DNA from 3 places in the Micromonospora sp. DH14 genome. Region 2 is predicted to be linked to each of the others. Evidence: riboswitches for the same ligand, from Rfam matches in the RefSeq annotation. Region 2 holds a riboswitch; each other region holds the start of a gene.
What was found. Region 2 has a riboswitch for cyclic di-AMP ahead of QCZ28_RS01775 (hypothetical protein). Riboswitches for the same ligand answer to the same signal wherever they lie in the genome.
Positions count from the first base shown of each region.

Region 1: it holds a riboswitch for cyclic di-AMP, as region 2 does, so the genes downstream of both, QCZ28_RS28610 (NlpC/P60 family protein) here and QCZ28_RS01775 (hypothetical protein) in region 2, are expected to answer to the same signal.
Region 3: it holds a riboswitch for cyclic di-AMP, as region 2 does, so the genes downstream of both, QCZ28_RS32220 (C39 family peptidase) here and QCZ28_RS01775 (hypothetical protein) in region 2, are expected to answer to the same signal.

Region 1 is NZ_JARVKT010000032.1:36,624-43,824, reverse strand. It holds gene QCZ28_RS28620 (C40 family peptidase) at 1-1,012, shown strand, start outside; gene QCZ28_RS28615 (peptidoglycan recognition family protein) at 1,069-3,051, opposite strand; cyclic di-AMP (ydaO/yuaA leader) riboswitch at 3,287-3,422, shown strand; gene QCZ28_RS28610 (NlpC/P60 family protein) at 3,436-4,476, shown strand; gene dcd (dCTP deaminase) at 4,535-5,113, opposite strand; gene QCZ28_RS28600 (pyridoxamine 5'-phosphate oxidase family protein) at 5,213-5,770, shown strand; tRNA gene QCZ28_RS28595 (tRNA-Gly) at 6,030-6,103, shown strand; gene QCZ28_RS28590 (SigE family RNA polymerase sigma factor) at 6,264-6,797, shown strand; gene QCZ28_RS28585 (hypothetical protein) at 6,787-7,201, shown strand, end outside.
Region 2 is NZ_JARVKT010000001.1:371,067-378,267, reverse strand. It holds gene QCZ28_RS01800 (hypothetical protein) at 1-330, opposite strand, end outside; gene QCZ28_RS01795 (copper ion binding protein) at 344-553, opposite strand; gene QCZ28_RS01790 (metal-sensitive transcriptional regulator) at 649-945, shown strand; gene QCZ28_RS01785 (copper-translocating P-type ATPase) at 953-2,989, opposite strand; gene QCZ28_RS01780 (YibE/F family protein) at 3,350-4,720, shown strand; cyclic di-AMP (ydaO/yuaA leader) riboswitch at 4,887-5,017, shown strand; gene QCZ28_RS01775 (hypothetical protein) at 5,022-6,041, shown strand; gene QCZ28_RS01770 (carbonic anhydrase) at 6,099-6,818, opposite strand; gene QCZ28_RS01765 (MarR family winged helix-turn-helix transcriptional regulator) at 7,044-7,201, shown strand, end outside.
Region 3 is NZ_JARVKT010000046.1:2,112-9,312, reverse strand. It holds gene QCZ28_RS32235 (CDP-glycerol glycerophosphotransferase family protein) at 1-379, shown strand, start outside; gene QCZ28_RS32230 (alpha/beta hydrolase) at 384-1,130, opposite strand; gene QCZ28_RS32225 (hypothetical protein) at 1,267-2,304, shown strand; gene QCZ28_RS32220 (C39 family peptidase) at 2,378-3,217, opposite strand; cyclic di-AMP (ydaO/yuaA leader) riboswitch at 3,452-3,593, opposite strand; gene QCZ28_RS32215 (hypothetical protein) at 3,879-4,649, opposite strand; gene QCZ28_RS32210 (hypothetical protein) at 4,779-5,201, opposite strand; gene QCZ28_RS32205 (acyltransferase) at 5,294-6,523, opposite strand; gene QCZ28_RS32200 (glycosyltransferase) at 6,812-7,201, shown strand, end outside.

The DNA of each region.
Region 1 (7,201 bases), on a different contig from region 2:
GCCGGTGGCAACCATGCCCCCTCATCGTCACGACCTGTTTGCGTCTGCTCGCTCCGGTGGCCTGCGCCGCGCCGCCCATCGGGTGCTGGTCCTGGTCGCTGCTGCGGCGGTCGGCGCCGGTCTGCTGACCGCGCCGGCGCATGCCGCGCCCACGGTCGACGAGATCGAGGCGCAGATCGACAAGAAGTGGGAGCAGTTGGAGCCCACCATCGAGCAGTACAACAAGGTCCGGGCGCAGCTGAAGGTCAACCGGAAGAAGTCGGCGGACCTGCAGAAGAAGATCGAGCCGCTGGCGCTGCAGAGCGAACTGGCGCTCAACCGGGTCGGCGACCTCGCCTCCCGCTACTACATCTCGGGCCCGTCGCACGACATCGGCGCGCTGCTGGTCAGCGCCAAGCCGGACACGCTCACCGAGCAGCTCACCATCCTCGACCGACTCGCCGCGCAGGAGCGCAAGGAGGTCGAGGGTGTGCTGGCCGTGCGGGCCAAGTACGACGGCGAGAAGCAGAAGCTGGACGCGCTGATCGTCACCCAGACCAAGCAGCAGAACGATCTGTCGGCCAAGAAGAAGCAGATCGACGCCGAGATCAAGCAGCTCGAGGCGTCGATGCCGAAGACCACGGTCAAGACTGCGGCCTGCCCGACCATCAACGGAGTGGTCAGCGAGGCGGCCCGTACCGCGATCAAGACCGCCTGCGGGAAGGTCGGCAAGCCGTACGTCTGGGGTGCCACCGGCCCGAACTCGTTCGACTGTTCGGGGCTGACCCAGTACGCCTACAAGGCGGCGGGGATCTACCTCACCCACCACACCGGTGACCAGTGGAACGAGGGCAAGGCCATCGCGCGGGCCGACGCCCGTCCCGGTGACCTGGTGTTCTTCTTTTCCGGCCTGAGTCATGTCGGGCTGTATCTGGGCAACAACCAGATGGTGCACGCGCCCCGCGCCGGCAAACCGGTGCAGGTGTCCAGCATCACCACCATGCCCATCGCCGGGTTCCGCAGACCCGGCTGATCCACCTGACGCGACACGACGGCCCCCGGTCACCGACCGGGGGCCGTCGTGGTTCGTCAGCGGGGCGCGCCCACCGGGGACGGCAACAGCTGCACGTCGGCGAGGTCGACGTACATGATCCGGTGGCCGAACTGGATCTGCGCGTAGCGGTTCTTGCCGCGGATCACTGTCCAGTCACCGGGCGAGGAGCCGTCGAACGTGCTGGCCCGGTAGTACTCGCCGGCCAGCACCGCGCCGACGGCGTACCGCTGCCCGGCGGCCAGGGCGTACTGCAATGGCGAGATCGTCTGGTAGGGCACCCCCTCCGGGTACGCCGCCTGCTCCGGGTACGCCCGTCCGTACACCGGGATGGTGGCCCGTCCGGGTTTCGGGGTGGCCACGACGCCGACGGTCCAGCTGGCGGTCGGCGCGGACGGCGGGTTGTGGAACCAGGCCCGCTGCCCGAGGTACCAGATCGCCGTCCAGTCGCCCTGCCGGCCGGCCAGCGCGTACGTCTGCCCGGCGGAGGCCCGGGCCCCGTGGTCGGACACGGCCATCGTGTTCGGGGTGCCGTCCGGGCGGAGCGCGACGTCGTTGACCAGCGGCGCGTCCGCGGACGGTGCGCTCCGGAGCACCACCGCCGAGGAGCCGCGTGGTGCGCACGGCACGCCGGCGGTGACGCAACCGGTGAACGCCGGCTGGTTGGTGGCGTAGTCGGGGTCGATGCGGACCAGCCCGGTGGCCGGGGTGCCGGTGTCCAGTCGGGGTGCGTGCAGCAGGTCGAAGTAGTGCGTCCAGTCCCAGTACGGCCCCGGATCCCAGTGCATTCCCCGAACCGTGGAGGCGATGGTGCCGGGCACGTTGTCGTGGCCGATGATGTGCTGGCGGTCCAGTGGGATGCCCAGCCGCAGCGCCAGGTGCCGGACCAGTTTCGCCGAGGTCCGGTACATCGCCTCGGTGTACCAGGTCCCCTGCGCCGCGAAGCCCTCGTGTTCCAGCCCGATCGACTTCGCGTTGACGTACCAGTTGCCGGCGTGCCAACCGACGTCCTTGGTCTTCACGTGCTGGGCGATGTGCCCGTCCACGGAGCGCAGCGAGTAGTGCCAGCTGACGTAGGTCGGATCCTGGACGAGTTGCAGGGTGGTCGCCCAACTCGCCTCGGTGTCGTGGATGACGATGTATTCGATCTTCTGCCGGGCGGGTCGGTCGGAGAGGTCGTGGTTGCCGTAGTCCCCGTCGCCGAACGCCTCGTAGGGTGCCGGGATCCATTCGCAGGAGATGGTGCGAGGGCACTCCACCCCGTCCGGGCGGGCCAGCCGGCGCAGGCCCAGCCGGTCCAACCAGGAACGCTCGGGCTGTACCGCGCGGGCCGGCAGGGTGATCCGCTGGCCGTCGTCGGCCACCCGGGACTCGCCCGCGCCGATGGTGGTGAAGACCTCGTCGGCGAAGGCCGCGGCGGCGTCGGCGCTGTCCGCGCCCGAGTAGCGGGCCACCGCGCCGTACCAGGCCGCCGGGTCGGTGTCGGCGCCGACGGGGGCGTCCAGCTCCCGTTGGTACGCGCTGAGCAGCGCCGCCCCACCCCGGATGTTGAGGCCCGCGTCGGTGCGCAGTGCCTCGGGGGTGACTCCGGTCAGCGTGGCGGCGGCGTCCACGGTCTGCAACGCGGCGGTGGACGGCGCGGGGGCCTCGACCGGTCGGGGCGCGGGCACCCGGGCCGGACGCGAGTCGTCGCCGCGCGGGTCCTCGGCACCGGCGTCGTGGTGACCGCGCCCGGGTAGGGCGGCCACGTGCCGGGCGTCGGTCAGGTGCATCGGGCCGTAGCCGCCACTGGTGCTCGGTGTGCCGGCGTTGGTGTCCCAGCGGGACTCCAGGTAGGAGACGCCGAGCAGCACGACTGTCGGCACCCCGTACTCGGTGGCCGCGGCGGCGTACTGCTGCTGACGGCCGGTGGTGGGCGCGGCGGCGGCCGGGCCGACGGAGAGTGGCACCGTGGTCGCGGCGGCGACCACGGCGGCGGCGAGCAGTGCGCGCCAGCCGGTCGACAGGGTTGGATGGTGCATCGAACCCCCTAGATTCTCGCGGAGTGAGGTCAGGTCACCATCGCGCCGTCCGGGAGGTCAGGTCAATACCTTTCCATCTATCGAAGCATGGGGAAAGAATTCTTCACACACGGTCGGTGACCTCGTCCAATCGGTACGGAGTGTCACGGCCGTGCGGGTTGCGGATCGGTAACGAACGTCTCTACTCTGGTCATTCGTCGGGCCGACAGCAGCTCCGCCCAGCCCGGGCGGTAACGGACCGACACCGCCGAGTCGTTTCCGAGCGAACCGGGGACCCAGGTCCCTCGGGGTGAATCCGCAGCCACTGCGGTAGGGCGCCGACTTCCCGCCCGAACCCGTCAGCTAACCCGGTAGGCGGTCAGGAAGAAGGAGTACGGAACCCCGGTGGCACTCCATGCCCCGCGGCCGTCGTCCGAGCGGTCGGCACCAGCCGGCCCGACGTCGATCGTGCCGCGCCCACGCTGGTCCCGCTTCACCACCGCACTCGCCGCCCTGGCCGGCATCGCCGTCGTCCTGACCGGCAGTGCCACGGCGGCCCACGCCGACCCGTCGGTCGCCGAGATCGAGCGCCAGATCGACGCCGACTGGAACAAGCTCGAACCGATCATCGAACGGCACAACGCCACCCGCATCGACCTCGCCGCCAAGCGCAAGCAGGCCGACGCGCTGGCCGCCCGGATCGCCCCGCTGGAGCGCCAGGTCGACGCTGCGATGGACAAGGTCGGCGCCCTCGCCGCCCGTGCCTACAAGGGTGAGAACGTGTTGACCGTCAACGCGGTGCTGGGCAGCCGGTCGCCCAGCGAGGTGGTCGGCCAGCTCGAGATGCTCGACCGCTTCGCGCACAACCAGCAGAAGGACGTACGCGAGGTCGCCGACCTGCGCGACCAGCTGGCCGCGCAGAAGGCGCCGCTGGACGAGATGGTGGCCCAGCTGACCCGCACCGAGGCTCAGCTGGCGGCGAAGAAGAAGCAGATCAACGAAGAGATCGACCGCCTGCAGAAGCTGCGCCTCAAGGTGTACGGCAACGGTGGCGGTGGCCCACTGCGCCCGGCGCCCTGCCCGGGCAGCTACCCCGGCGGCGGCGCGGGCACCGCTGTCAAGTTCGCCTGCGCCCAGATCGGCAAGCCCTACGTCTGGGGTGCCGAGGGTCCGAACTCGTACGACTGCTCCGGGCTGATGCTGGCCGCCTGGGCGAAGGCCGGCGTGTCGCTGCCGCACAACGCCGCCGCGCAGAGCCGCGTCACGAAGAACGTCAGCAGGGGCGACCTGCGCCCCGGCGACCTGGTCTTCTACTACAGCGACATCCACCACGTCGGCATGTACGTCGGCGGCGGCTGGGTGGTGCACGCCTCACAGGCCGGTCAACCGGTCAAGATGAAGAAGGTCGACGACGGCCCGATCCACAGCTACGGCCGCCCGGGCTGACCCCGGGTGACGAGAGGGCCCGCCGCGATCCGTCGCGGCGGGCCCTCGTCGTCGTGGTTCAGCGGGTGGGCCAGGTGCGCCAGTGCTGCCAGGCGCGGCTCGGCGTCGGCCCCCGCTGGCCCTGGTAGCGCGAGCCGTAGACCACCGAGCCGTACGGGTGCTCGGCCGGCGAGGAGAGCCGGAAGATGCAGAGCTGCCCGATCTTCATACCGGGCCACAGGGTGATCGGCAGGTTCGCCACGTTCGAGAGTTCCAGCGTCACGTGACCGGAGAAGCCCGGGTCGATGAAGCCGGCGGTGGAGTGGGTGAGCAGCCCGAGCCGGCCCAGGGAGCTCTTGCCCTCCAGTCGGCCGGCGAGCTGGTCACCCAGCGAGATGACCTCCAGCGTCGAGGCGAGCACGAACTCCCCGGGGTGCAGCACGAACGGCTCGCCGTCGGGGACCTCGACCGCCGAGGTCAGGTCGTCCTGCTGCATGGCGGGATCGATGTGGGTGTAGAGGTGATTGTTGAAGACCCGGAACAGCCGGTCGAGTCGGACGTCGATGCTGGACGGTTGGACCAGGGTGGGCTCGAACGGCTCCAGGCCCAGCGTGCCGGCCTTGATCTCGGAGACCAGGTCGCGGTCGGAGAGCAGCATCGGACCACCATAGCCGCGTTGCCGAAACTGCCCGGATTCGGTGCCGGTGACCAGCGCGTCGAGGTCGCTGCTCGTACATTTGTTCGATAGAATGCCCACATGGCTTCCTGGTCCGAATTCGCCGCCGACGAGCCCCGACTCGCCGACGGGATCCGCGTTCTCCTCCAGCAGTACGGGCCGGGCTTCGGCTATCTGGCCACGGTCCGTGCCGACGGCGGGCCCCGCGTCCATCCGGTCTCCCCGGTCATCACCGCCGAGGGGCTGTTCTGCTTCATCATCGACTCGCCCAAGCGCCGTGACCTCGAACGGGACGGCCGCTACGCGCTGCACTCGTTCCCGGCCGAGGAGAGCGACGACGAGGCGTACGTGGCGGGGCGGGCCCGTCCGGTGACCGATCCGGTCCGGGTGGCGCAGCTGGCGCAGAGCGCCCGCGCCGAGCCGCAGGTCGACTGGCGGCTCTTCGAGTTCACCATCGACGTGGCGATGCTCACCCGCCGTGAGCAGCACATCGCGGGCGTCCCCGGCCTCGCGCCGGGTCGGCCGGCCGTGCGGGTCTGGCTCGACCCAAACGCCCCGTCGGCGGTGGCCACCCCACTGGCCGTCCCGCCGACGCGCCCGACCCGCCTCAGCCGTGACGTCCAGTGCACGGCCGCCTGACGGGGCCGGAAGATCGTCGGTGTCGGCTCCGTCCTCACGGAGCCGACACCGGGCTGTACGTGCGCCCGCCGCCGGCACCCCGCATGATCAACTCGGTTTCCGTGAAACCGCGCTATCCCGCCGCTTCGGACGCCCCGATTTTCAGCAAGCCGAGTGGATCAACCCGGGTCGGCGCGGGTCGTGCGGTATGCGGACACCTGCGGCCGGCGGGGGTGCCTGGGTGCACGGGCTCGACGACTCGGGTACAGTGGTGCCGCTTGCGGGTGTAGTTCAATGGCAGAACATCAGCTTCCCAAGCTGACAGTGCGGGTTCGATTCCCGTCACCCGCTCCACGTGCGAAGGCCCTGGCCAGGACGAGAGTCCCAGCCAGGGCCTTCGATGCTGTTGCGGCCAGCAGCTCTCGCGCCCGACAGTGAAGACCCCGAACCCCGGCCGTTCCCGCGTTAACCTCGCCGGCCTCCCAGAGCGTTCAAGTGGTGGGAGGTACACACCATGCAGCGACCGCGGGACCTGGTGCCACCGGAAGGCTTCGCCGAGTTCGTCGCGGGGCGCTCAGATGCACTGCTGCGTTCGGCCTGGCTGCTCACCGGTGATGCCGGGCGCGCCGAGGACCTGTTGCAGACGGTCCTGGCGGACGTCTGGCGGCGCTGGGCCACGATCAACAGTGCCGGGCATCCCGAGGCGTACCTGCGTCGGGCGTTGTTCACCACCTACGTCTCCTGGTGGCGGCGGCGTTGGCGCAGTGAGGTTCCGAGCCAGCCACCGGACGAGCCCTCACGGGGCGACATGGCAGGTGAGTCCGCCGACCGCGACGCGGTACGCCGCGCCTTGGCCCGGCTCAGCCGGCAGCAGCGGGCGATCGTGGTGCTCCGCTACGTCGAGGACCTGACGGTGCAGCGGACAGCGGAAGTGCTCGGCTGCTCGCACAACACGGTCAAGGTGCAGGCCTTCCGTGCCCTACGGATTCTGCGTACCGATCCGGATCTTGAGCTGTTCGCCACCTGGAGGTCGCGAAGTGACGCGTGAAGACGAGGACATCAGGCTCCTGTTGACCAACGCCGTTCCGCCGCTGACGCCGCCACCAGATCGGGTTGTCAAGGTGGCCAGACGGGTCCGCCGGCACCGGCAGCGCCTGATCGGAAGCACCGCGCTCGCCGTGGCCCTGGCCGTCGGGCTGGGCGTCGGAGGGGCGCAGATGCTCCACCGCGTCCCTTCACCCCATACGGCTGCCGATTCCGCCGGTCAGGGGCGGTGGACTTCATGCCTGGAGGCCGCACCGGAGATGATCGCGCGTGGCTTCCGTGTCCCGACCAGTGAAGCAGCAGCCCTGCCCCGTCTCGGCGATGACTTCATCCCCACCGCGGTCGTCGTCTGCGGGGTGGAGCGTCCTCCTGTCCGGTCCGAATGGCTTTTGACGGAGCGGCGCAGCG
Region 2 (7,201 bases):
ATCCCGTCGGGCGACGATCAGGTGCATCTGCTTGTCGTGCGCCACCTCGTACCGGGTGACCGGTCGGCCGTCCGGGCCGGCGATCCGGAAGGCGAACTCGCCGGCCGGGGCGTCGACCGGTTCGAGGGTGTAGCCGTTCTCGGAGACGAGCAGCCCGCCGGGGAGCTGGTCGGCCGTCCCGCCGTGCTCGTCGGCCGACGGGGTGGCGGCAGTGTCGTGCCGGCTCTCGGCGACCGTGGCGGGGTCGACGACCCGGCCGATCCCGTAGGTGGCGCCGAAGACCGCCGTCAGGCCGACGGCGAACCCGGCCAGTTTCGTCACGGTGCGCACGCCGGCCCTCCGATCACGCGTCGACGAGGTCGTAACCGGCCTCGTCGACGGCGGCCCGGACGACAGCGGTGTCCAGCGGCTGATCGCTGCTGACGGTGACCCGGCCGGAGGCGAGATCGACCTGGACGTCTGACACGCCCGCGAGGGCACCGACCTCGGCGCTCACGGCGCTGACGCAGTGCCCACAGGTCATGCCCTGCACCTGGTACGTCGTGTTGACCATCGGATCGTCTCCTTTACGGTACCGGTACCCGGTGGGGGTATCCCACCGGGACACGACCGTACCATACCCCCCAGGGGTACGCTATCCTGGTCGGCATGACCGCACCCACCCCGATCCGCGGATACACCGCCAGCAAGGATCAGCTGCTCGCGCGGCTCCGCCGCGTCGAGGGCCAGGTCCGGGGCATCGAGAAGATGGTCGACGACGACCGCTACTGCATCGACGTGCTCACCCAGATCTCCGCGATCCAGGCCGCCCTCGACAAGGTGGCCCTGGGGCTGCTCGACGGGCACGCCCGGCACTGCATGCACGAGGGCGCCGCCGAGGGCAGGGCCGACGAGATGGCCACCGAGATGATGGCGGCGGTCGGCCGGCTCATGAAGCGCGGCTGACGGCTCCTCAGTCCGGCACGGGATAGAGACGGACGCGCCGCAGCAACTGCGCGTTGAGCGCCACCACGATGGTGGACGCCGACATCAGCACCGCGGCCACCGCCGGGCTCAACGTCACCCCGGCCCCGGCCAGCACCCCGGCGGCCAGCGGCAGCGCCACCACGTTGTAGCCGGCCGCCCAGGCCAGGTTCTGTCGCATCTTCCGGTACGACGCCCGGGACAGCCGGACCACCGCCCCCACCCCGCGCGGGTCCGAGGACGCCAGCACCACCCCGGCGGACTCGATCGCCACATCGGTGCCCGCGCCGATGGCGATGCCCACGTCCGCTCGGGCCAGCGCCGGCGCGTCGTTCACCCCGTCGCCCACCATCGCCACCACCAGCCCCCGCCGCTGCAGCTCGGCCACCCGATCGTCCTTCTCCGCCGGCAGCACCTCGGCGAAGACCTCGTCGACGCCGGGCCGGAACCCGAGGTCGGCGGCGACCGCCTCGGCCACCGGCCGCGCGTCACCGGTGATCATGGCGATGGTGCGGACACCCTCGGCCCGCAACTCGTCGACGGCGCGCCGGGCCTCCGGACGCACCTCGTCGGTCAACGCGAACGCGCCGAGCACGGCGTCCGGCAACCGCACCAGGTGCAGCACCGCGGCACCCCGCGCCGACCACCGCCCGGTCGCCACCTCCAGCTCGGCCGGCAGCGACACGTCCAGCTCGCGCAGCAGCGTCGGCCCGCCCACCGCGTACCGCGCACCGTCGATGGTCGCCTGCACCCCGCGGCCCGGCAGCGACCGGAATTCGGCGGCACGGGCCGGGCCGGTCGACCCGGCCGCCGCCACTATCGCCCGGGCCAACGGATGTTCGCTCTCCGACTCGACGCCGGCCGCGATCCGCAACACCTCGTCCCGCTCGACGCCAGGCACCGTCACCAGGTCGGTCACCCCGTGCTCGCCCCGGGTCAGGGTGCCGGTCTTGTCGAAGAGCACCGCGCCGACGGTCCGCATCCGTTCCAACGCCAGTCGGTCCTTGACCAGGATCCCGGACCGCGCGGCGAGCGCGGTGGAGAGCGCGACGACCAGGGGGATGGCGAGACCCAGCGCGTGCGGGCAGGCGATCACCAGGACGGTGACCGCACGGACCACCGCCTCGTCCGGCTGACCGAGCGCGGTCCAGACCAGCACGGTCAGCACGGCGGTGCCGGTGGCCAGGTAGAACAGCGCGGCGGCGAACCGGTCGGCCAGCAACTGGGCGCGCCCACCCGAGCCCTGCGCCTGCGCGACCATCCGCTGGATGCCGGCGAGGGCCGTCTGCTCACCCACCGCCTCGACGCGTACCCGGATCGCCGAGTCGGTGGCGACGGTGCCGGCCACCACCCGGTCGCCCGTCGACCGGGCGACCGGTCGCGACTCGCCGGTGATCATCGACTCGTCCAGCTCGGCGCCGCCCTCGACGACCCGGCCGTCCGCCGGCACCCGACCTCCCGGCCGGACCAGCACCACGTCGCCGATCCGCAGACCGACCACCGGCACCGCCTCGACCCGACCGTCCGCCGCCACCCGTTCGGCCTCGTCCGGCAGCAACGCGGCCAACGCCGCCAGCGCACCCCGGGCCTGCCCGATGGCCTTCATCTCCTGCCAGTGCCCGAGCAGCATGATGGTGACCAGCGCTGCCAACTCCCACCAGAAGTCCAGGTCGAACGCGCCGACGCTGGTCGCCAGGGACGCGGTGTAGGCGACGGTGATCGCCATCGCGACCAGCAGCATCATCCCCGGCGCGTGGTCCCGCACCTCCCGGACCGCGCCGACCAGGAACGGCCAACCACCCCACCAGAACACCACCGAGCCGAGCACCGGGCCCACCCAGGACCGGCCGGGAACGTCGTCCAGGGCCAGGCCCAGCTGGTCCGACACGAGATGACTCGTCAGCACCACCGGGACGGTCAACACCAGGCAGACCCAGAACCGGCGGCGGAACATCGCCGGATCGTGCCCGGCGTGCTTGTCGTGCCCGGAATGCCCGGAATGCCCGGTGGGCCTGTCGTGCGGCATCGGTCCGGCGTGTTGCCGATGGTCGGGGTCGGACGGCGACGGAGCGGGCATGACTCCAACATGCCGGTCCGAGGGCCACCACGCGAGCGATTCGGCCACCGACACTCCGCCACGACCTGCGACCCCGCCACCGGCTGGCTAGCATCTCCCCGATGGCCCTCCGGATGCCGCCGCGCAGTCGGGCACTGACGCCGCCACGACGTGACGTCGGCTCCGGCAGGCCGGGCCGAGCACTGACCGTCCGTGATCAAGCGGTCGTCAGGCAGCGAATCGTCCCGCCGACCGCCGCGTTTCCCCCGAAACGGTGAACCGCCCGGCTCGCTGACCCGTACCCCGCACCGGATCGTTGGGAGTCTCGCCTTGGGTTCCGACCACACCCGCCCGGCTCCGTCCGCCCCACCGAGGGTGCGACGGATCCTCGTCGTGACGGTGGTACCCCTCTTCGTCGCCACCGTGCTGGCCGCGGTGCTGCTCTGGCCGCGCGGCGGGTCACCGCAGACCGACGGCGGCGCGGACGTGCCGCGCTACCCCGGCACTGTCACCCGGGTGGTGAACGAGCCGTGCCCGCCCGCGCCGTCGGTCCCCGAGGGCACCCCGAGGGTCGGCAACGAACGGTGCGGCACCGTCGACGTCCGGGTGGACGACGGGCCGACCGTCGGCCAGCAGGTACGGACGCCGGTGCCGGACGGGCCCGGCGCACCCCGGGTCCAGGTCGGCGACGAGGTCATCCTGGTCGAGCTGACCGATCCCACCGATCCCACCACCAGCAACTGGAACATCGCCGAGCACCAACGCGGCACCCCGATGATCTGGCTGGCGGTGGTCTTCGCGGCCGCGATCGTCGCGTTCGGTCGGTGGCGGGGTCTGGCCGCGCTCGCCGGACTGGCCGCCAGCTTCGCCATCCTGCTCACCTTCGTGCTGCCGGGTATCGGTGCCGGCAGGTCACCCCTGCTGGTGGCGGTGGTCGGGGCGGCCCTGATCATGTTCGTGGTGCTCTATCTGACGCACGGGGTCACCGCACAGACCTCGGTCGCCGTGCTCGGCACCCTGGGCAGCCTGGTGCTGACCGGCGCACTCGCCACCATCGCCACGGCCGCCACCCACCTCACCGGCTTCGGCAGCGAAGACGCCACCACCTTGTCGATGTTCCAGGGCGACGTGGACCTGCACGGACTGCTGCTCGCCGGGATCATCATCGGATCGCTCGGGGTGCTCGACGACGTGACGGTCACCCAGGCGGCCACCGTCACCGAACTGGCCAACGCCAACCCCGGCCTCACCCGGTTGCAGCTGTACCGGGCGGCCACCCGGGTCGGTCGCGCGCACATCGCCTCCACTGTCAACACCATCGTGCTGGCGTACGCGGGCGCGTCGCTGCCCCTGCTGCTCCTGCTCACCGCCGACGCGCGACCGATCGGGCAGATCCTCACCAGTGAGTTCCTCGCCCAGGAGATCGTCCGCAGCGCGGTCGCCACCCTCGGTCTGATCGCCGCCGTGCCGCTGACCACCGGGCTGGCCGCGGTGGTGACCGCCGCCGGGCGTACCGATGCCGTGCCGCCGGCCGACGCTCCCGCCGCGCGCCCCCAGCCGGACCGCAGCGAGGCACTCGCCGCGCTCAGCTCACCGCGAACGGCCGGCTCCAACGAGCCGGACCGGCAGCGGACCGCACCCCCACCCGAGGCCACCGACCGGTGGCCGGAGTCGAACAGGAGCACGGATACGGCATGGTGACACTCCTCAGCGTGACCAGATCGGGCAACCACCCTGAGAACCACGTCACTGGTCACTCAACGCTATGGCGAAATGACGTTTTTGGTCGGCATCCAGGCGTAGCTCAGCCGGTCGACTCTCGGGTAACCTCGCTGCCGGTCACCGATGAAGGCGCGAAGCGGCGCCTGCGGTGCCACCGCCCAATCGCCAACCGGCGAGCCGGGGACCCAGGTACGTGGGGTGAATCCGCGTCAGCGGTAGGGGCCGCTTCCGCCCCGAACCCGTCAGCTAACCCGGTCGGCGGTCGACGGAAGGGAACATTGTGACGGCACCCCTACGCCGCTGGTTGACACCCGTGGTGGCCGTGATCGCCGCACTGACCGTGTTCGCCGGGCCACTCCCGGCGCACGCCGCCCCGACGAACCCCACACCGTCCGGGCACGAGGAGGACGGCGAGCCCAAGCTGCTCAACGACGTCATCGAGCAGGCCAACCGCGACTACTCCGCCGCCAAGTCCAAGCTGGACAAATCCAAGAAGCGGCAGAGCGAGTTGGCCGCGGAGGTCGACCGGGCCAACGCCGACCTGGCCGCGCTGGCCCCGCAGGTCGGGCAGATCGCCGCCCAGGCCTACCGGACCGGCCGGATCGGCGCGATCGCGATGCTGCTGGAGAGCGACGCCCCCGACTCGTTCGTCCAGCGCGCCGCGGTGCTCGACGAGATGAACATGGTCAACGAGAAGAAGCTCTCCGCGGTCAACGAGGCGAAGGCCCGCGCCGAGCAGGCCAAGCTGGCCCTCGACACCGAGGTCCGCGAGCAGCAGAAGCAGACCGCCCTGATGGCGAAGCGGAAGAGCGAGGCCAACAAGGCGCTCGCCCTCGTCGGCGGAAAGGGCTTCACCGGCGGCCTGGTGGACGCCACCTCCAAGGTCGCCAAGATCGGCCCGGGTCGCACCGCCGACGGTGACTGGAAGCCCCAGTCGTGCAGCGAGAACGACCCCACCACGTCCGGCTGCGTCACGCCGCGCACGCTGCACGCGTACAAGGAGGTCAAGGCGGCCGGCTTCAACCGGTTCGTCGGCTGCTACCGCCCCGGAGGGCCGTGGGAGCACCCGAAGGGCCGCGCCTGCGACTGGTCGCTGCAGAAGAGCGGCTTCTCGCCGTGGCACAACAACGACACCCGGATGTACGGCAACAACGTCGCCGCGTTCCTCATCCGTAACGCCGACCGGCTCGGCATCTACTACGTGATCTGGAACCGGCAGATCTGGTTCCCGGCCACCGGCTGGAGTTCGTACAGCGGGCCGTCGAACCACACCGACCACGTGCACATGTCGCTGCTCTGACCCGTACGACCCCGTTTCGAGGGCCGCTCCGCGTGACGCGGGGCGGCCCTCGTCGCGTCACACGGTGGCAGGGGCAGCCGGGTCGGCCGGGGTGGCCAGCGTCGCGAAGCCAGCCGGCACGGTGGCAACCGGGCGCACCGCCCCGGCGGCCAGCCGGTAGGACATCCCCACCACCGCGCACCGCCCCCGGGCCACCTCGTCGGCCAGCACCGGGGACTGCCCGAGCAACGTCTCGACGGTCTGTGCGATGTGGATGTCGACGATGCCGTCGATGTCGTCAACGCCCTCGGCCTCGGCGCGACGCAGGCTGGGCAGCACGGCGTCGACCACCGCGCCCAGGTGGCCGCTCGGCGCGGTGCCGGTCGCGGCGGACTCCCGGGCGGCCTGCACCGCCCCGCACAGGTCGTGACCGAGCACCACCACCAGCGGAGTGCCGAGCACCGTCACCGCGTACTCGACGCTGCCGAGCACCTCGGGGCCGGCGGTGTGCCCGGCCGTGCGGACCACGAACAGGTCACCCAAGCCGCGGTCGAAGATGATCTCGGCGGCCAGCCGGGAGTCGGAGCAGCCGACGATCACCGCGAACGGGTGCTGCCCGTCGGCGACGGCGGCCCGGTGCCCGGCGTCCTGGTTGGGGTGGTGTGGCGCGCCGCCGACGAAGCGTCGATTGCCGGCGACCAGTTCGGCGTACGCCCGGCTCGGCTCACTGAGCACTGACGCTCGATCGGTGGTCCGCTGCGTACCCGGCTGACCACCGGCGTTCCCGGCATGACTCATCCCGCACCTCGTCTCGACGCATCTCACCTGGTCAGACCGACTTTCCGCCGACCGGGCGGCGGGCGCTCAGTCGCGCTCCACGGTCACACGCACGCTAAGATGCGTCAAGGTATGCGTGATTTAGATTTCATACGTTGACCCCGGCCGCCCCCTGGGCAACCCTCCCAGGGCGGGGCGGACAAGACTCTCCGAGAGCAGGCGGACATCCGGAAGGGGCGGTCAACGATGACGAGCACGGTGACGGGCGACACCGACGGCGGGCGGAACTGGACGTTCCTCACCAACCACGGGCACGTCCTGCTGGCCATCGCCCGCAATCCGACCGCCCGGCTACGCGACGTCGCGGCCGAGGTCGGCGTGACCGAACGGGCCGCGCAGGCGAT
Region 3 (7,201 bases), on a different contig from region 2:
CGCGGCGGCCCGGGAGCTGAGCCTCACCGAGTGCGTCAACTCCTCCGACGCGCTGGTCTCCGACGTGTCCGGCGTGATCTCCGACTTCCTCTACTCCGGGAAGCCGTACGCGGTCACCGACATGGGCGACGAGGGCGAGCGGTTCGTGGAGCGCTTCCCGTTGGCCGGCTCCGGTTACGTGCTGCGCCGGGACATGTCCAACGTGGACGACGTGCTGACCGCGCTGCTGGACACCGACCCGCTGGCCGAGGCCCGCTGGGCCACCCGCCGCCGCTACCTGGGTGACTTCCCGGCCGAGTCGTACGCCGAGGCGTTCCTGGCCGCCGCCCGCCGGGAGCTGGCACCGGCCGAGACGCTCACCGCGTCCACCCCGGCATAGCCGCTCAACGGTACGGGTCGAGCAGCGCCAGCACCGCCGCCGGGTCCTCCACGTGCGCGTTGTGGCCGAGGCCCGGCAGGGTGGCGACCGGCACGCCGTACTCCTTGAGCTGTTCGTCGGTGACCATCGGGTCGCGCTCCCCGCGCGCCAGCAGCACCGGCACGTCGGTGGCCGCCAGCAGCGCGGCCAGGTCGGGCTCGCCGACGGCGAACGCGGTCGGGTCCATGGCGAGGCGCCACCGGCCGTCGACCTGGCGCAGCCCGGCGTCCACCACCGGGGCGTCCGGCGGGACCAGGCCGGCCAGCCCGGAGACCCGCAGGTAGCGGCGCGCCGCCTCGGCGCGGGTGGCGAACCAACTGACCGGGCGGGCGGCGAGGTCGGCGGCGCGGGTCAGCTCGTCGGGTGACCAGACGGCCTTGATGCCCAGCCCGACCACGGCGTCCACGGGCGTCCCGGCGGCGCGGGCGGCGAGCGCGAGGCCGACCACCCCGCCCAGCGAGTGCCCGAGCACGACGAGCCGGTCGCCGGGCGCCAGGCCGCGCGCTATCCGGTCGGCGAACCCCGCGAAGGTGTACGACGGAAGCGGTGCCGCCCAGCCGTGGCCGGCGAGGTCCGGTGCCAGCCACCGCCCGGCCCAGCGCTGCTCCAGCAGCGGCGCCCACGGCAACCAGACGTCCCCGGTCGTGCCCATCCCGTGCAGGAGCAGCAGGACCCGCCCGCGACCGGCTTGACCACCCGATTCATCCACCACGGCCGCAGTCTCCCACGGTTCACGGCCTGGTACGAGAGCCGTCATCCACGCCGCCCCCACCAAAGCATGATCCATTGTAGAGTTCCGGGCCGGACGGACAGAGCCATCTGTCGATGATGTCCCGAGGGGAGCCACTGTGTACAGGATGTACGGGTCGGCGCTGGTCGCGGCACTGGCAGCCGTCACGCTCGGCGTACCGCACCGGGCGTCCGCGACGCCATCGGACGTGGCCGCACCGGACGGCGCAGCGGTCGCGGCGGCCGACCGGGTGCTGCGGGTCTACAACAACAACATCGAGAACCTGGTGGTGAACAACTCCGACGGGAGCTGCACGCGGATCTCCGGACCGGACCACCTGACCTCGATCCTGGTCGACGACGCCGGTCGCACGGGCACCAGCGGCGTGGTGGCGCCCGACATCCTGATCGTGCAGCAGGTGCGCGGCACCGGCCAGGCCGAGGCGTACGCCGACCAGTTGTCGGCGAAGTTCGGCTACGCGGCGGGCAGCTACGGGGCGATCGTGGCGTGGGACGACCCGGAGCCGTGGGGCAGCACGCACAAGTGCAGCTCGCAGTCGCTCGGCGACCTGAAGAAGAAGCAGACCAACGCCATCATCTGGAACAAGCGGACGCTCAACCTCGCCAGTGGCGACATCTCGAAGTACTGGAGCGCGGGTTGGCTCAAGCCGGGCACGGCGTACGCGAACGGCGCCGGGTGCACGCTGTACAAGCCGCCGAACAGCGACCCGGACAGCACCGACTACTACAAGTGGAAGCGGACCAGCGCGATCGCGGCGCGCTTCACCATCAAGGCGACCGGCACCAGCGTGTTCGCCGCGACGATGCACCTGCCGCAGGAGAACCGGCAGAACGCCTGCGCCGGCGACGGCGACCGGGGCATCGCCAACAGCGGTATCCACCTCGGCGCGGACGCGACCACGCTGCTGAACGCGTCGACGATCCGCGTGGTGGGCATCGACGCGAACCGCACCGGCATCGCCCCGGGCACGCTCAGCGGCTACGGCATGACCGGGTACGGGTCGGCGGCCACCAGCGGTTCCAGCAAGATCGACTACTTGTTCGTCAGGGGCAGTGTGCAGTCGTCCGCCGTCGACCACACCGTGGTCGGGACGAAGTCGAACCACAAGGCGTTGTACGGCTTCATCACCTACTGACCGCACCGCCGAAGACGCCGCGGGCGCCGGCCCCTTGTGGGGGACGACGCCCGCGGCGGTCAGCGTGCCCGGGTCAGGCGGAGTAGCCCCGGCTGGCGATCCAGTTGGCCAGGTCGATCGTGGTGATCCAGTACGACGGGTCGGCCGCGTTGGCCGAGTCGGCGATCCGCACGGTACGGCCGTTGTCCTTGTAGCCCACGACGGCGATGTAGTGCCCGCCGCCGTAGGAGTGCCAGCCACCGTCGGTGTCGGTGGCGTCCCCGACGACGTTGGCCACCACGCCCCGGCCGTCGGTGATGGCCTTCACCACGTCAGCCTGGAGGCGGTCCATCTGGGCCGGGCTGGGCGCGCCGGCGAACATCCGGGTCCGGTACGGGGATCCCTTCACCTCGGCGTTGAGCACCCGGGTGGTGTCCTCGGCCGAGTTGGTGCCCATCTCGGTGGTGCCCAGCTCGGCGCCGAGCTCCTCCTGGGTGCGGTCGATGCCGGCGGCGCTGAGCGCGTTGCGGGTGGCCGCCGGTCCGCAGTTGTAGTAGGTGTTCTGCGCCTCGTAGTCGTAGTCGAGCACCTTGGTCGCGGGCGGCTTCGGCGGCGTCGGCTTACGGGTGAGGTCGGGGTTGCTCTTGGCCTTCGCGGCGGGAGACGCGGCGCTGGTGGTCGGCGCGGCGGTGGTCGGCGCGGCGCTGGCCAAGGGGGACGCGTCGCCACCGGAGGTGGCGATGTCGCTGCGCATCTCGGCGACGGTGGTCGCGGTGCGCTGGGTGGCCGGGGCGTCGTCGGCGGTGGTGAGCAGGGCGCCGCCGGTGGTGGCGATGGCGAGAGCCGCGGCGGAGGCGGCAACGATCTGGTACGGGCGCTCGGTGGCGAGGCGGCGGAGCTGACGCTGCAGGGTGTGCTTCACGGGGTCCTCCACGGATCGGGGGGGAGAGCGGCACACCGGGGCCGGACCGGTATCCGGGCAGGCGCCAGCGCGCGGACCGTGGTCCGCGGATGGTGAACCGCTCAGGGGAACGCCTGGCGTGGCCGGGCGGGGAAGGCGATGACCCGGGGGGTCAGCTCACCGTCACGCGACGATTGAGCGGGTGCACCGCCGCGCCGTGGAGGCGAGGGAACAACCGAGGGGTGGAAAGGTGCTGCACGAGGATGGGACTCCTTCCGACACCGCCTACCGGGTTAGCTGACGGATTCGGGCGGGAAGATCGCCCTACCGCGGGCCGTGGCTCGCGGATTCACCCCGGACTTACTGATGGGTCCCCGGTTCGTTGATCACGATTAAGCGGGTCGATGCGGCGTCGCTTCTTGCGATCGGTTACCGCACCGGACGGGACGACACTACTGGCCCCCCACAGGCCCTGCCAAGCGATGCTCACCTGCGCAAACCTCAATCTGCGCGGCAATTTCTGCGCGTATTGCCGATGATGTGACTCGATGGGACAACCGGTTACGGGCGCGCCTGCGGGCGACAACCGGACAGGCGACGAAGAACGCCACCATAATCGCGGGAACAATGGCGCGGCGCGCGCCGGACGTCCGATTTCACAATTGCGTGACCGGCCTCACATCACAGATCGGGCTCAACCCGCCCGGGCCGGGCGCCACCGTGCCACGACGGCCGGACGCCACGCCCCCGCCACCGTCCGGCGGGCGGGCACCGGGTTCGGGCGCAGCCGGGCCGCCGCCGCGTACGCCTCCTCGGCGAGGGTACGAGCCGACTCGGCGGCCAACTCCGCGTCACGCCAGGCGGCCCGCTCACGGTCGGCGGCCACCTGGTAGTCGGCCAGCCGCGCATCCCGGACCACCCGGCTGATCAGCACCTCCTGCTCGACCGGGTGGCGTCGGGGATCCCAGCCGTGCCGGTGCCCGAACACGTCACCGAGCTGCGCCATGCTCAGGTCACCCCGCCAGTACGCGGCCATCGCCGCCCGGTGCAGATAGCGCTCGCGGGCCGCGTACTCGGCGGGGGTGTGCGGGGTCCGTGGGGTGGGCAGCGCCCCGGCGCCCGCGAAGCGACGCGCGGCGGTGTCCGCCGCGTCGTACCCGGTCCAGGCCCGTTCCATCTGCTCCTGGGCGCTCAGCCAGGCGGCGCGTCGCCGCCTGGCTGTCGTCGCCGCGCCGGCCGCCGCGACGGCCACCTCCTCGGCGTAGCGGCGCAGGTCGGCGGCCTCGGCGGCGGCCACCTCCCGGGCGCTGGGCGCGGCCGGGAGCGGGTCGTCGGCGGGCCGGTCCCGTTCGGGGCGGGCGGCCAGCACGGTGAGCAGGCCCAGGGTCAGCAGGACCAGGGTCGACCAGATGGCGGCGGCCCGCGGCACCTCGGTCACGAACTGGTAGAAGACGACGGTCTCCATGGTCGGCACCTCAGGGAGAGAGCAGTGCGATGGGGCCGCACCGGCCGACGGGCCACGGCGGGACACCGGTCGGCGGGTGGGAAGCGGGTGGGGCGACAGGCGCGGCGGCGGGACGATCGTCCCGGTGGCTCAGCGCCGGGGTGGGGCCCGGCAGGCCCGACCGCTCGCACCGTCGACGAGGGGCAGCCGGTCGGACTCCGCCGCGCGGACCGGAAGCACGCCGGTCGCGGTGGCGCGGTGCTCCTCGGGGAGCGCCCCGGGCGAGTCGACAGCCCAGGCGGGAACGGCCTCCTCGACGGCGTCCGGTGGGATCGCCGCTGCCGGGCGCGCCGCAGCGTGCGCCCCGACGTGCCGACCGGAGGCCGCCAGCGGCCCGGCGGCGACGGAGGCCGACACGACGCTCGACGTTGGCACCGGGCTGGGCGTCGACGCGGCGGCCGTGGCCGGGCCTGCGCCGAGCGCCAGGGCCGCGACGACGGCGAGGCTGGCCAGCACCCGCGTCGCCCAGCGCGCCACCCACCACAGCGGACAGGTGAACGCGACCGGAAGCACGTCCCCACGCTACCGTCACGCCGAGCCGGGCGCACCGACCACGGGCGTGTCGGATCGCGCCGCGCCGACCCGTTTGACCAGGGTGGACGCTGTCAGCGCAGGTCGGCGTACGGTGATCGACCGTTGGCCGGACCGACCTCGTCGGCGGCCCCGCTCTCGGAGGCTGGTGCGTCGCCGTCACCGGCGGCCTGGGCACCGGCCACGCGTTGCCGGGGGACGGGCGCCGGCCGGGCCGGACGGCGCGGTGCGAGCCGGCGCATCATCGGGGTCTCGACGAAGCGGTGCAGCAGCCCGGCGAGGATCAGGTTCGCCACCAGGAAGCCGAGCACCACGGCGGGCCCACGCCAGCCCGCGAAGCCGGTCCCCCAGTCCCCGCTCCAGCGCAGCACGCTCGTCATCACCAGCACGTGCACCAGGTAGAAGGCGAACGAGACCTCACCGAGCCAGATCAACGGCCGGGACCGCCACGGCGAGCGCCGACCCCGCACGTCCGCGTCAGCGGCAGCGGTGATCACCAACAGGTACGCGACGGCGAGCAACGTGGTCCACAACTCGGCGCGGATCCACTGCGCGGCCGCCACCCAGGTGACCACGAAGATCGCGCTGGCCACGGCCAGACCCGGGCCGCGCCAGAGCCCTCGGCGCATCAACTCGGCCGCCACCGCGCCCAACCAGAACTCCAGCGACCGGACCGGCGGGAAGATCTGGGTGAACCACCACCGACTCACCTCCGGCACCAACTCCTGCGCCGGCCAGAGCGCGAGGATCAGCAGCGGCAGCGCGACGATCAGCGCCCAGAGCAGCTTCGGCCGGGCCCGGCGCAGCAGCGGCAGGGCGAGCGGCAGGCAGAGGTAGAAGAAGAACTCGCAGGAGAGCGACCAGCTGACGGTGTTGATGCTGTAGAACCAGCCCGGCCGGGGATCCCAGGCCTGCAACAGCAGCAGGTTCTCCAGCGCGGCCGCCGGCAGGACCGGGTCGGCGAACCACCAGGCGACCACCAGCGTCGCCGCCCACAGCACCAGGTGGTTCGGGTAGATCTTGGCGACCCGCCGCCGCCAGAAGGTCCGCCGGGAGTCACCCGGGCGGGCCGACCAGACCAGCACGAAACCACTGAGGATGAAGAAGAACTGCACCCCGGAGAGGCCCAGGGTGAACAGCGCGTCGACCACGGCCTTGTAGTCCGGCTCGGCGATGATCCGCATGGTGCCGGCGTGGAACCCGAAGACCAGCAGTGCGGCGATCCAGCGCAGCCCGGTCAGCGACGGCAGCCGGGGCAGGGCGGGTGCGGGTGGGGTGGCCGACATCGCGGCGACGCTCGTCATGCCGGGATCCCGGCGCTCGGCAGGGTCACCAGCACTGTCGTAGCCTCCTCGGCGCGGCGTCGGACGGCGCGACGGCGACGCCCGCGACGGCCCGGCAGGGCCGCACCGAGGCACCCTACCGGGTCACTCCCGGGTGAACCGGACGCGTCCCACCTCCCCGTTCTCCGCGCCACGGCACCGCCCGCCGGTCGGCGTTAACCTTCCGCTGCCCGGGAGTTCAGAGACTCCACCATCGGCGGCAACGTCAGGTTCCGGGGCCGGCCACCCGGGTCGTCGAAGGTGGCGGGCGTGGTCAATGAGCCGACGCACGCACCGCTGCTGAGCATCGTCGTGCCCGTGTACGGCGTCGAGGCGTACCTGTACCAGTGCCTTGAGTCGATCCGGGCCGACATCCCGGCCGGCGAGGCGGACGCGGTCGAGCTGATCGCCGTCGACGACGCCTCCCCGGACGGCTGCGGCGACATGCTCCGCGCGTACGCGGCCGGCCGCGACGGCGTCCGCGTCGTGCACCTGAGCAGCAACGTGGGCCTGGGGCTGGCCCGCAACGCGGGGCTCGACGTGGCCACCGGCCGGTACGTCTGGTTCGTCGACAGCGACGACTGGTTGCCGCCGGGCACCATCGCGGCGGTGCTGGACCGGCTGCGCCAGCACCAGCCCGACGTGCTGATGCTCGACCAC